DNA from 2 places in the Caballeronia sp. GAWG1-1 genome. Region 2 is predicted to be linked to the other one. Evidence: predicted binding sites of a transcription regulator. Region 2 holds the regulator's gene; the other holds the start of a gene.
What was found. The regulator LexA, encoded in region 2, represses DNA repair genes until DNA is damaged. The targets are predictions, from matches to a motif close to ACTGTATNNNNATACAGT.

Region 1 (6,033 bases), on a different contig from region 2:
GCCCCATCACGCATGCCCTTAAGCAACGATAGCCCCAGGCGCACAACAGGCTTCCGGCGACCTGGGCGTGGCTCCAGCACCGAATCCCAGCCGCTGATCGTGACATCGATGGGCACTATATCGACGCCGTGGCGCCGTGCGTCCTGTACGAGTTGCGATGGCGAATAAAAGCCCATCGGTTGCGAGTTGAGCATAGCGGCGAGGAAGGCCGCCGGCTCATGGCATTTGAGCCAACTGCTCGCATACACGAGCAACGCAAAACTCGCCGCGTGACTCTCCGGAAAGCCGTACTCACCGAACCCTTTGATCTGCTCGAAGATGCGCTCGGCGAAGGCGAGGTCGTAGCCTCGTTCCTTCATGCCGTTGACGATGCGATCGTAGTATTGCTCCAGACCGCCTTTGCGCTTCCACGCAGCCATCGCACGACGTAGCTGGTCGGCTTCGCCCGGTGTGAAGCCGGCAGCCAGGATCGCGACTTGCATGACCTGCTCCTGGAAGATCGGCACACCCAACGTTCGACCCAGTGCCGTCTCCAGTGCTTCACTCGGATAGGTCACCGGCTCGAGCTTCTGACGCCGCCGCAGATATGGGTGCACGGCGCCGCCCTGAATTGGACCAGGGCGCACGATCGCCACTTCGATCACCAGATCGTAGAACGTACGCGGTTGCATGCGCGGCAGCATGCTCATCTGCGCGCGAGATTCGATTTGAAACACGCCGACTGTGTCGGCCTGCGAGATCATCTCGTATGTGGCCGGATCCTCGGGCGGGATGTCCTGCATTTCGAACCGCTCACCACGCTGCTCGGAGACAATGTCGAGCGTGCGACGGATCGCCGACAACATGCCAAGCGCCAGCACATCGATCTTGAGCAGCCCGAGTGCCTCGAGATAGTCCTTATCCCATTGAATTGCGCTGCGATCGGCCATCGCGGCGTTCTCGACAGGCACAAGGCGCGTGAGTTTGCCGCGGCTGATGACAAAACCTCCCGAGTGCTGAGAAAGGTGCCGTGGAAAGTTCAGGATCTGTGCCGCGAGCGTCGCCCACATCCGGATCAGCGGATTTTCTGGATCAAGGCCGGATTCCTCGAAGCGACGCAAAAGATCCTGCGAATGATCGAACCACTGGTGGCTCTTAGCGACCTTGTCGACGATTTGCGGGTCAACGCCCAGCGCCTTGCCGGTCTCGCGCAGTGCGCCACGCGGTCGGTAGGTTGAAACGGCCGCCGCGATTGCCGCCCGATCTCGCCCATACTTCCGATAGATGTATTGGATGACTTCTTCCCGTCGCTGATGCTCGAAGTCGACATCGATATCCGGTGGCTCGCCGCGTTCCTTACTAATGAATCGCTCGAAGAGCATGTTGCCGCGAGACGGATCGACTTCCGTCACGCCAAGGCAATAGCATACGGCGCTGTTGGCCGCCGAGCCACGCCCCTGACACAGGATGTGCTGAATACGCGCAAATCGCACGATGTCGTAGACCGTGAGAAAGTACGCCTCGTAGCGCATCTCGCGAACGAGCTGCAGTTCATGTTCGATTTGTTGCTGAACCTCATGCGGAATGCCGGCCGGAAAGCGCTTGTGCGCGCCAATGTAGGTTTCCTGTCGCAGATACGCCTCATGCGTGAATCCTTCCGGCACCAGTTCATCCGGATACTCGTAGCGCAACTCATCCAGCGAGAATGTGCAACGCTCAAGGATGTTGAGCGTTTGGGCGAGCGCGTGAGCCGGATACAGATTCGACAGACGTAGCCGTGAACGCAGGTGCTGCTCCGCGTTCGGTGCGAGATCGTAGCCGCATTCGGCCACGGGCTTGCCGATACGGATTGCGGTCATCGTGTCTTGCAAGGGCTTGCGCGAGCGCACATGCATCACGACATTACCTAACGCGACAACTGGGACGCGATGTCGGTCGGCGACGTACTCGACGCTGCCACGATGGATGTCATCCATCGCACGCTGGTGCAAGATCAACCCGACCCACGCGCGGGCCGGAAAGGTATTGTTGAGCCACTCGACTTGTGCCGAGAGCGCTTCTTCCTTCGCCGGAAAATCCGGCACGAGGATAGCCAGGCAGTCTGGCATGCCACGCAAATGAGCGTGTTCTTTTTCAGGTTTGGAGAGATCGTGCGGCGTGAGCAGATAATTTCCCTTTGCCGCCCGCATGCGGCCGAGCGTGATCAGCTCGGACAGGTTGCCGTAGCCGTTGCGATTCTGCGCGAGGAGAATGAGGCCGAACGCGGGGCTTTTGTCGGCATGCACGAGCCGAAAATACGAGCCGATGACGAGAGGCAGCTTGTCTTCCTTTGCCTGCACATGCGCGCGCACCACGCCGGCGAGCGAACACTCGTCGGTAATCGCAAGGCCTGCGTATCCCAGTTGCGACGCGCGCAACACCAACTCTTCGCCGTGCGATGCGCCGTGCAGAAACGAAAAGTTCGTGAACGCGAATAGCTCCGCGTAGTCGGGTAGGGTCGACGAAAACAGATTCACGGCGTCAACACCGGCTATCCGAACAGTCCGTGAAGAAACCAGCGGACTTCCTCAGTCTTCATGCTCGGTCGCTCGCGGTAGATCCAGTAACAGCTCTTGTCGGTGGCTTCCGCGACGTAGTAGTCGCGCGTCACGAGTTCGCCGTCGTGCCAGCCCGCTTCAATGCGCTCGCCAGCGGAAACGAGTTTGAGCGGCGAGCCGTAGAACGGTCGGTGGTTTTTGATCATGAGCCGCACCGGCTCGTTGAGTAGCCAGGTGGGGCGCGGAAGTTCGGCCGGGGGCGGACACACTTGGACGGTGTGCTGGACCGGTATCCACTGATTGGCGTGTTCAGGCCGGTGGTCTGAGGTGGGCGCAGGCCGCAAGACATTCTCAGGCCCCAAGCGCGCCACCAGCAATTCGAGCAGCCGGTTGTGATCTTCCGTCGAACCGCCCGGGTGGGGAAACAGCGAATCGCTCGGCGGCTCGGCCGGCTGGACTCGGGATGCCGTCAGCCGCACGGCGATGACGGCCGCTTCGAGCTCGATCCGTCCAAGTCGCTCTCTAAGCAGGCGGACCAGGTGTTCCTCGTGCCAGGTGGGTTCGGCAAGCGCAATGTCGATCTGCGTGGGCTCAATGGCCTGGCGACCGCGCTCGTGTTCCAGCGTGATCGTGGCCTGCGTGAGCGCGAGTTGCTGTGCGCTCAGCCAGCCGCACAGTTGGACGATCAGACGTCGCGCGGAAAAGAGAACGGCCTCGGCATGCTCGACCCGATCGGGCAGTTCGGTGCGCGCGCTGAAAGCGGGTGGCAACTCAAGCCACTCGTAGAGTTCAGGCGACAGGCCATAGGCGCGGTCAAGCGACTCCAATAAGTCCACGCCACACCTCTTTTTAAGCCCTGCACGCGGCAGGCGTCGAATATCGTCGAGCACTCGGCAACCGAGACCATTGAACCAGTCGCTGAACGACCGAATCTCCGGCACCACCACGAAAGGCAGCACGCCAAGGTGGCGTTCGAGCGAACTCATCTTGAGTACGCGTCTGCGCCCGCGCTTGGCGAGCAGCCACGCGCCCTGGCCGGTCGGCGCCACGCTCATGCGGGCGGTGACGCCGATCGTCCTGACCGTCTCGTTGATCTGCCGGCACACCTGTCGAATGCCGCCGAAAAGCCGAAGACTGGCGGTGACATCGACAATGAGGGTTTCTTCCTCGCGCATGGCGACCTGCGGCGAGAAGCGAAGCAAGGCAAAGGCGACTTCACGCTGTACATCGTGTTCACGCGTCGGGTCGCGGTCAACCATCAGCGCATCGGCCGCGAGTGTCGTGACACCTCCTCGTTTCATCCCCACTCTCACCCCCGCGTCTTGTGCTGCCTGGTCCAGCACAATGACCTTGTCGCGTTCCAGCACCACACATCCGGGTTCAGTCGGAGGCGACCACCTCGGACGGAATACCTCCAGCGAGAGCCGGGGTAGGAAGATGGCGACGAATACGGCCATGGGGGCTGAGCAGGATCGGAGACGGTTGAAGGTGGATGGAGAGTGACTCGGTTCGGGTGGGTCCTCGTCGCTTGATGATGTCGACAAAGATGCCGCCGTCGGCGGGCCGCACCCCCAGTCGTAACGTCGCGGGTGACGAATCCTGGGCGGCGGCGAGCGGTCGAACCAGAATCAGGAGCGTTTCGGTTGCTTGTGCCGCCAGATGCAATCGCCGCAACGCCTCAGATCGAATGTGCTGCTGCCAGAAGAGCAGGGCGCCACAACTTCGTGCGTTCAGTACGCGCTCGGCGCACCAGAGCGCATCCGCAGTCTTTGGCGCGCGCAGCATCGTGAGCTTGTTCAGCGGCACACCCAAGTAGGCAAAGGCGAGGCTGTTCGGCACATGCGGGGCTTGCAGCAGCGCGACCGGTCGTTGGCTCGCGGCAATCAGCGCGGGATTAAGCAAGCGCATTTCACCGATTCCCGGCTGCTGGATGAGCAACTCGACTAAGGAGCCAATGGGCCAGCCCCCGCCGGGTAATTCCGCCGACAGGGCCGCGTAGCCGGTGTCGATCGTCTTGCCGTAGGCCCGCGCGAGTTGCGACCCACGCCAGATCGCAGGATGGATCGCTTCAATGTGCTTGGGCAGAGCGGTCATGGCAAAGGAAGTTCAAAAACACTGTATGAATGTACAGTGGTATCTTAGCGCAGAAAATGAAGCAGTGAATTGCGCCTTTTAGCTGGAACCGAAAAAAGCTGATCAATAAGCTTAGCCCAGACACTCCATCTCGGAGATCGCCGAAGCGTGACCAGGCTACGTCGCGCATTCGACGCCGTGACCATGGACGAAGCGTTTCGCGCGTAAAAAGCGGCCAGCCGACGTTTTTGCGCAGGAGAGAGGGTGTGTGGTTCGAACGAAACCTCTTGATGATTTCAATCGCTGGGAAGTCGACGGCAGCGTGCGCGATCGCCATTACTGCCGAGGGGCGACGGCTCATGCATTGGCACGGGATCGCGCTGCAGCCTACTACGGTAGCCCGCCGTTGAAAGCCCGCAGCGCGTCCGCATCTACAACCGAAGTCGGCCGATCGGTACCATGGTGAAATACGGAGGAAAAGCAGGATCAACATGATGAAACCTGATATCGACGAACTGACTGGCGCACGTGCAGATTTGCTCTGCTTTCTGGTGGCGACCGTAGCCGCGTCTTACGCTTTGACGCGTGAATGGCGCGTCGATCACGTGGTGGAGAGCTGCCGCATCTGGCTTAAGCGCAATCTCGTCACGATGGACTGGCTCGCGCGCATCCGCATAGGCCAACTGGCCCTTCAGATCGCGCGGCGCGATCTGAAGGGGGCGGGCATTGCCGTGCGCCAGTCGGACGTGCAGACACTGTTCACAGATGACATGGGCCTGAATCACGCAAGCACGGTGGTGCAGAAGATGATGCGGCTGTGCCGTGACGCCACCGGCACGGCGAGCTAGCGACCCCTTTTCACGATCGGACTTAAGGTCAATACCCAGGGAGACAACAGTGTGCTACTCGGCCCAAATTCAGGCGGACTACCGGAAATACGTCAAGATGTTCGACGCGCAGATGGACATTCGTGAATTTGCGCGCTTGTTCTGGGAGCGCGCCGAAGGCAGCAAGGCCAAGATTCCGAAGGCGATGGAGGACGCATTTCGCGAATCACAAAGCGACGACGAACGCCAGATCAAAGAATTCATCGATCGGTTCAATGTCGAGCAGACCTCAAAGATCGAGCAGGAGCTTTTCAGGCAGCGCACGCGTCTTGCAGATGCTGAACGCATGCTGCAAACGAAAATCACTAAAGCCGCTACCAAAAGCAAGCGGATCGCGACTGACAAGATCGAAGCCTCGTTGCGACGCCTGGAGGACCTGAACCGAACCGAGTTTAGGCCGCGCGACGCACGGATTTTCCCGGGCACGTTCGCACCGGTCCTAGTGATCGAGAACGGCGAGTACGTCATCAAGCCGATGCGCTACCAGTGCCGAATCGCAGGCAAACCGGCCAACTACGACGTGAAGTACCCCGGCACTTACAATGCACGGCGCGACA
Region 2 (6,033 bases):
GCATATTGGTTGCGGTTTGTCAGGCAGGTGAGTCGGCCGAAGCGGAAGATGAGGCGGCTTATGCGGCGAAGCCGGACCGGGCCGAAGTAAGTGTTTGAGGATAGGTTTGCGCGATGAGGCTGGCCTGCGTCGGGCCAGTGCTGTTTTGCGCTATCAGCGCCAGTTGCCGTAGCCTTGAATGACGGCAGCGCACGCTTAACGCCGCAAGAAATCCATGAAGCGCTTACCGGCACTTTAATGGTTGTCCAACAACGAACTCACCCGTTCAAATCAACCGCGACCAGCTTCCACGTTATCAACCCGTACCGATGAAAGATCGCTGAGTACCGCGCATCGCCCGCACCGTGCTGGTAGGTCACCACGAACGTATCGAAGCTGCGATATCCGGCCGTGGTCTGCGGTGGTTGACGCGGCGGTTCTTGAGTCGCAACCATGCCCGATGCCGCTTCCGACGGCGGTGAACTCGCCGCCGCCTGACCGTCTCGAACCGGTGGCACGACGGCGGGTGGATGCTCGCCTGGATCTCCCCGCGGCGGAATGCCATTCAAAATCGCGGCGACGCCTTCGGGCGTAGCGTAGGAATCCACCAGCGGCCCTACGAGCGCCGCGCCGATCATTGCACCGATGATCGCGAGCGGATTGCCGCTCTTCTGGATATCGACGCGCCGCGTCAGCAGTGCGCCGACTTGCTCTTTGAGACTTTCACGCAGTGCGGGGAAGTCGACGTATTCGTTGACGGTCTGTGCATCGCGCGCATCGGCCGCGTGCTTGACGCGCTTCAGTGCGATATAGGGCGACGCATAGACAAGGCTTAACCCTGCAACGATGAAGAGAATGACGAGCGTGACGACGAGATAACGCGTAGTGCGGGACATGCGAAGGAACGACCCCCGGCGTGACATGGGTGACATGAAAGAACGATTGACCATGTTCACGCCGGATATATCCCGAGCTTCATTCCTTGCAGCCGATAGATTGCGGACTGCCTGCATTGCACATAACTCAGATTCACTCGACAAACGCTCGACCGCCCTCAGGCCAGAATGCCGCTGCTAACGCCGGCGCGTTCCTCGTCGATACACCGGTCGATCATGCGCGACACCTCGCCGATATTGCCGACCATGATTACCCGCGACTCACTGCGATACACCCGCACCGGCGCGCGCTGTTCCGATTCCGCATGCACCGCGCTATTGAGCGACACACGGGCGAAGGCGGGTTGACGCGACGGCAACGCGGGCATCTCGTCGAAGAGATCGGGCGCCGCTTCAGGTCGCGCCACGGCGCATGAGATCAGCGAGCGCAAATGACGCAGACGGCCAAACTGACGAAAGGGCAGCAAACGGGCGAAACGTTCCATGATGACTCTCCAGACGGCGGACGACAGACGATAGGACGCACCGCGGCACGCCGCGAGCGGTGGCCGTCATGCTTGTAATTTTCGAAACGTGCCGCGTCGCGCGAGGGCGAGGAGGCGAAGCGGGCGGCGATGTTGACGCGCCGCGCGCTTGAGTCGTGCGTTAGAACTCGCCGGAGCGGATGAGCCCGACCGCGATTCCTTCCAGCGCGAAGTCGCCGCTGCCGGAGCGCACGAAGATGTTTTCGTAGTCGGGATTCTCCGCGACCAATTCCACGCCATCTGGCCGGCGCTTCCAGCGTTTCACCGTGACGTCGTCGCCAATACGCGCGACCACGATCTGCCCGTCTTTCGCTTCATTGCGCTTCTGTACGGCAAGCAGGTCGCCGTCGAGAATGCCCGCGTCGCGCATGGACAAGCCGCGCACCTTCAGCAGATAGTCGGGCTTGCCCGAAAAGAACGCAGGGTCGCACGCGTAGTGTTGCGAAATATGCTCCTGCGCAAGGATGGGACTGCCTGCCGCAACGCGCCCGACCAGCGGAAGCGACAACTGCATGATGCTCTGATGCGGCAAGGTGAACTGATGCGGAAGGTCGTCCGAACGGTCGATGCGTGCGGAGCCTCCCAGCAGGCGGATGCCACGCGACGAACCCGCCGCGAGTTCGATCACGCCCTTGCGCGCCAGTGCCCGCAGATGTTCCTCGGCGGAGTTCGCGGAGCTGAAGCCAAGCTCGGCAGCAATTTCGGCACGCGTGGGCGGAAAGCCCGTGCGGTCGATGGCTCGCTGGATGAGCTCGAACACTTGCTGCTGTCGCGCGGTAAGTTTTGAGGGTTTGGTCACTTGCTGGAGCCTCGGCGCACTGTATGGATGGACAGATGACTGTATTTTTATACAGTATTTAGCGCTTTTCAAGCTTTACTTGAAGTTCGTCGCTAGATCCTTTGCTGACAAGGCTGCAGCGCGCTCGAACCGTCTCTACTTGCCTCTCAAACCACGAAATAACCCGCTTTAGCACTTTTGCATCTAAAAAAGTGAGAAACAATTATTTCTAATCATATAAGCTCGCCTTTAGACTGATTCCGTCAATTCGATAAGACGGAGAACGGGGAATGCATAGCATCAGGGCTGGATTGAAGGGCGGCGCGAAACAACTCTTTGCCGCGCTGGCGATCACGGCGGCGAGTTTCGGAATCTCGGCCACCGCGCACGCGGACACGTCGTTTCTGAACGTCTCGTACGATCCGACGCGCGAGTTGTATCAGGACTTCAACCAGGCCTTTGCGAAGAAGTGGAAGGCGGACACCGGCGAAACGGTCACTTTCAAGCAATCTCACGGCGGTTCTGGTGGCCAAGCGCGCGCGGTTCTAGACGGGCTTCAGGCAGACGTCGTGACGCTTGCGCTTGCTTACGACATCGACGCACTCGCCTCCAAGGGCATCGTCGGCACGGACTGGCAGAAGCGTCTGCCGGACAATGCATCGCCGTACACGTCGACCATTGTGTTTCTGGTGCGCAAGGGCAACCCGAAGGGCATCAAGGACTGGGACGATCTCACCAAGCCGGGCGTGTCGATCGTCACGCCGAACCCGAAGACCTCGGGCGGCGCGCGCTGGAACTATTTGGCGGCGTGGGCGTATGCGCAACACAAGCCCGGCGGCAACGAAGAGACCGCGAAGGAGTTCGTGACCAAGCTCTACAAGAACGCAGGCGTGCTCGATTCCGGCGCACGCGGCGCGACCACCAGCTTCGTGCAGCGCGGTCAGGGCGACGTGCTGATCGCATGGGAAAACGAGGCGTTCCTGTCGCTCAAGGAATTCGGTCCGGAGAAGTTCCAGATCGTGGTTCCTTCGGTGAGCATTCTGGCCGAGCCGCCGGTGGCGGTGGTGGACAAGGTCGTCGACAAGCACGGCACGCGCAAGCTGGCCGAAGCGTATCTGAAGTATCTGTACAGCGACGAAGGCCAGCAGATCGCGGCGCGCAATTTCTATCGTCCGCGTTCGGACAAGGTGCCCGCCGAGCTGACCAAGCAGTTCCCCAAGCTCAAGCTCTACACCATCGACGACACCTTCGGTGGCTGGACCAAAGCGCAAAAGACGCACTTCGCGGACGGCGGCGTGTTCGATTCGATCTATCAGCCGCAGTAAGCAGGCAAGAGACCGGGCGCCGCGAGGCGCTCGAGTCGCAATGAAAGCGGCCGCAAAGACGGCCGCGCATGACGAGACAAAAAAACAGTGCGCTTGTCCCCCGGGCGCCGAAGGCAGGACGATCAAGGATGAAGCAAAGATGACAACGTTCACTTTCCGAAAGCCGAGTGCGTTACCCGGCTTCGGGCTGACGATCGGCATCACGGTGGCTTACCTGAGCCTCGTGGTGCTGATTCCGCTTGCGGCGACCTTCGCCAAGACCGCGACGCTCGACTGGGCGCAGTTCGTTCGCGCCGTCACCGGGCCGCGTGTGCTGGCGTCGTATCGGCTCACTTTCACGGCGGCGCTCGGCGGGGCGGTCATCAACGCGATCTTCGGCTTCCTGGTCGCATGGGTGCTCGTGCGCTACACGTTCCCGTTCAAGCGTGTCGTCGATGCCATCGTCGATCTGCCGTTTGCGCTGCCGACCTCCGTTGCCGGCATTTCGCTTGCCGCCGTGTACGCGAGCAACGGCTGGATCGGGCAGTATCTCGCGCCGCTCGGCATCAAGGTGGCGTTCACGCCGCTCGGCGTGCTCGTGGCGCTGACGTTCATCGGCTTGCCGTTCGTCGTGCGCACGGTGCAGCCGGTGCTCGAAGACTTCGAGCGCGAGCAGGAAGAAGCCGCCGCATGTCTCGGCGCCACGCGCTGGCTGACGTTTCGCCGCGTCGTGTTGCCGGCGCTCTTTCCCGCGCTTCTGACCGGTTTCGCGCTTGCGTTCGCGCGCGCGCTCGGCGAATACGGTTCGGTCATCTTCATCGCGGGCAATGTACCGATGAAATCGGAGATCACGTCGCTGCTCATCATCACCAAGCTCGAACAGTACGACTATGCCGGCGCGACGGCCATCGCCGTCGTGATGCTGTGCGTGTCCTTTCTCATGCTGCTTCTCATCAACACGCTGCAATGGTTCCTGCAACGCCGCACGAGCAAGACGGGCGCGGCGCCCGTGGTGGCCGCGGGGCCATCGCTGCATGCCGGAACTCCGGGCGGAGGTCACGCATGAGCACGCCAAACAGCAAGGCGCTTCCCGTGAACACCGCCGCGCGCGGCGAGACCAACCGGCTCAATCCCGTCACCGAACCGCGCGCCGTGCGCTGGATACTCACGGGTATCGCGCTCGTGTTTCTCGCGCTGTTTCTGGTCGTGCCGCTCGTGGCCGTGTTCGTGCAGGCCTTCGCGAAGGGCATCGACTATTACTTCGATTCGCTCAAGGACCCGGACGCGTGGTCGGCCATCAAGCTCACGCTCTTGACCGCCGCGATTGCCGTGCCGCTCAACGTGGTGTTCGGGCTCGCGGCATCGTGGGCCATCGCCAAGTTCGAGTTTCGCGGCAAGGCGCTTCTGACGACGCTCATCGACTTGCCGTTCTCGGTGTCGCCCGTGATCTCCGGCCTCATCTACGTGCTCATGTTCGGCGCGCAGGGCTGGTTCGGACCGTGGCTGATTTCGCACGATGTGCAGATCATCTTCGCGGTGCCGGGAATCGTGCTCGCGACCATCTTCGTGACGTTCCCGTTCGTCGCGCGCGAACTGATTCCGTTGATGCAGGCGCAAGGCAACGACGAGGAAGAGGCCGCGCACGTGCTCGGCGCGTCGGGCTGGCAGATCTTCCGGCGCGTGACCTTGCCCAACGTGAAGTGGGGCCTGCTCTACGGCGTGATTCTCTGTAACGCGCGCGCGATGGGCGAGTTCGGCGCGGTCTCGGTGGTCTCGGGCCACATTCGCGGCCAGACCGACACCATGCCGCTGCACGTCGAGATTCTCTACAACGAATACAACTTCTCGGCCGCCTTCGCGGTGGCGTCGCTGCTTGCATTGCTCGCACTCGTCACGCTCGGGCTGAAGCTGCTCGCGGAGCGCCGCATGACGGCCACGCTGAGCGACGTGAAGGCAACCGTATAAATGGAAGGCGTGGATCAATCATGAGCATCATCGTTCGCAATCTGCAGAAGCGCTTCGGCACCTTCACCGCGCTCGACAACGTCACGCTGGATTTTCCGTCGGGCGAACTCGTCGCGCTGCTCGGACCTTCCGGCTGCGGCAAGACAACGCTCTTGCGCGTGATCGCCGGCCTCGAATATGCCGATGCCGGTCAGGTCGTGCTCAACGGCGAGGACGTTGCCGAAGTGGGCGCGCGTGAGCGGCAAGTCGGCTTCGTGTTCCAGCATTACGCGCTGTTCCGCCACATGACCGTGTTCGAGAACGTCGCCTTCGGCTTGCGCGTGAAGCCGCGCCGCGAGCGGCCAACGGAGGCCGTCATCCGCGAGAAGGTGCATGAATTGTTGAAGCTCGTGCAACTCGACTGGCTCGCGGAGCGCTTTCCGTCCGAACTGTCGGGCGGTCAGCGTCAACGTATCGCGTTGGCGCGAGCGCTTGCCGTCGAACCTAAAGTGCTGCTGCTCGACGAACCCTTCGGCGCGCTCGACGCCAAGGTGCGCAAGGAATTACGTAGCTGGCTGCGCCGTCTGCACGACGATCTGCATATCTCG

Region 1: a site for LexA is predicted at 4,631-4,648, ahead of imuA (translesion DNA synthesis-associated protein ImuA). Genes of this name have one in related genera too.

Annotation. Positions count from the first base shown of each region.
Region 1 covers NZ_JALQDB010000046.1:9,047-15,079, forward strand. Annotated here, with positions in the region: gene NCT03_RS30690 (error-prone DNA polymerase) at 1-2,495, opposite strand, end outside; gene NCT03_RS30695 (Y-family DNA polymerase) at 2,510-3,973, opposite strand; gene imuA (translesion DNA synthesis-associated protein ImuA) at 3,897-4,610, opposite strand; gene NCT03_RS30705 (hypothetical protein) at 5,081-5,437, shown strand; gene NCT03_RS30710 (SOS response-associated peptidase family protein) at 5,487-6,033, shown strand, end outside.
Region 2 covers NZ_JALQDB010000011.1:139,259-145,291, forward strand. Annotated here, with positions in the region: gene NCT03_RS07105 (universal stress protein) at 1-98, shown strand, start outside; gene NCT03_RS07110 (DUF2939 domain-containing protein) at 258-875, opposite strand; gene NCT03_RS07115 (hypothetical protein) at 1,034-1,360, opposite strand; gene lexA (transcriptional repressor LexA) at 1,521-2,198, opposite strand; gene NCT03_RS07125 (sulfate ABC transporter substrate-binding protein) at 2,468-3,502, shown strand; gene cysT (sulfate ABC transporter permease subunit CysT) at 3,642-4,547, shown strand; gene cysW (sulfate ABC transporter permease subunit CysW) at 4,544-5,446, shown strand; gene NCT03_RS07140 (sulfate/molybdate ABC transporter ATP-binding protein) at 5,467-6,033, shown strand, end outside.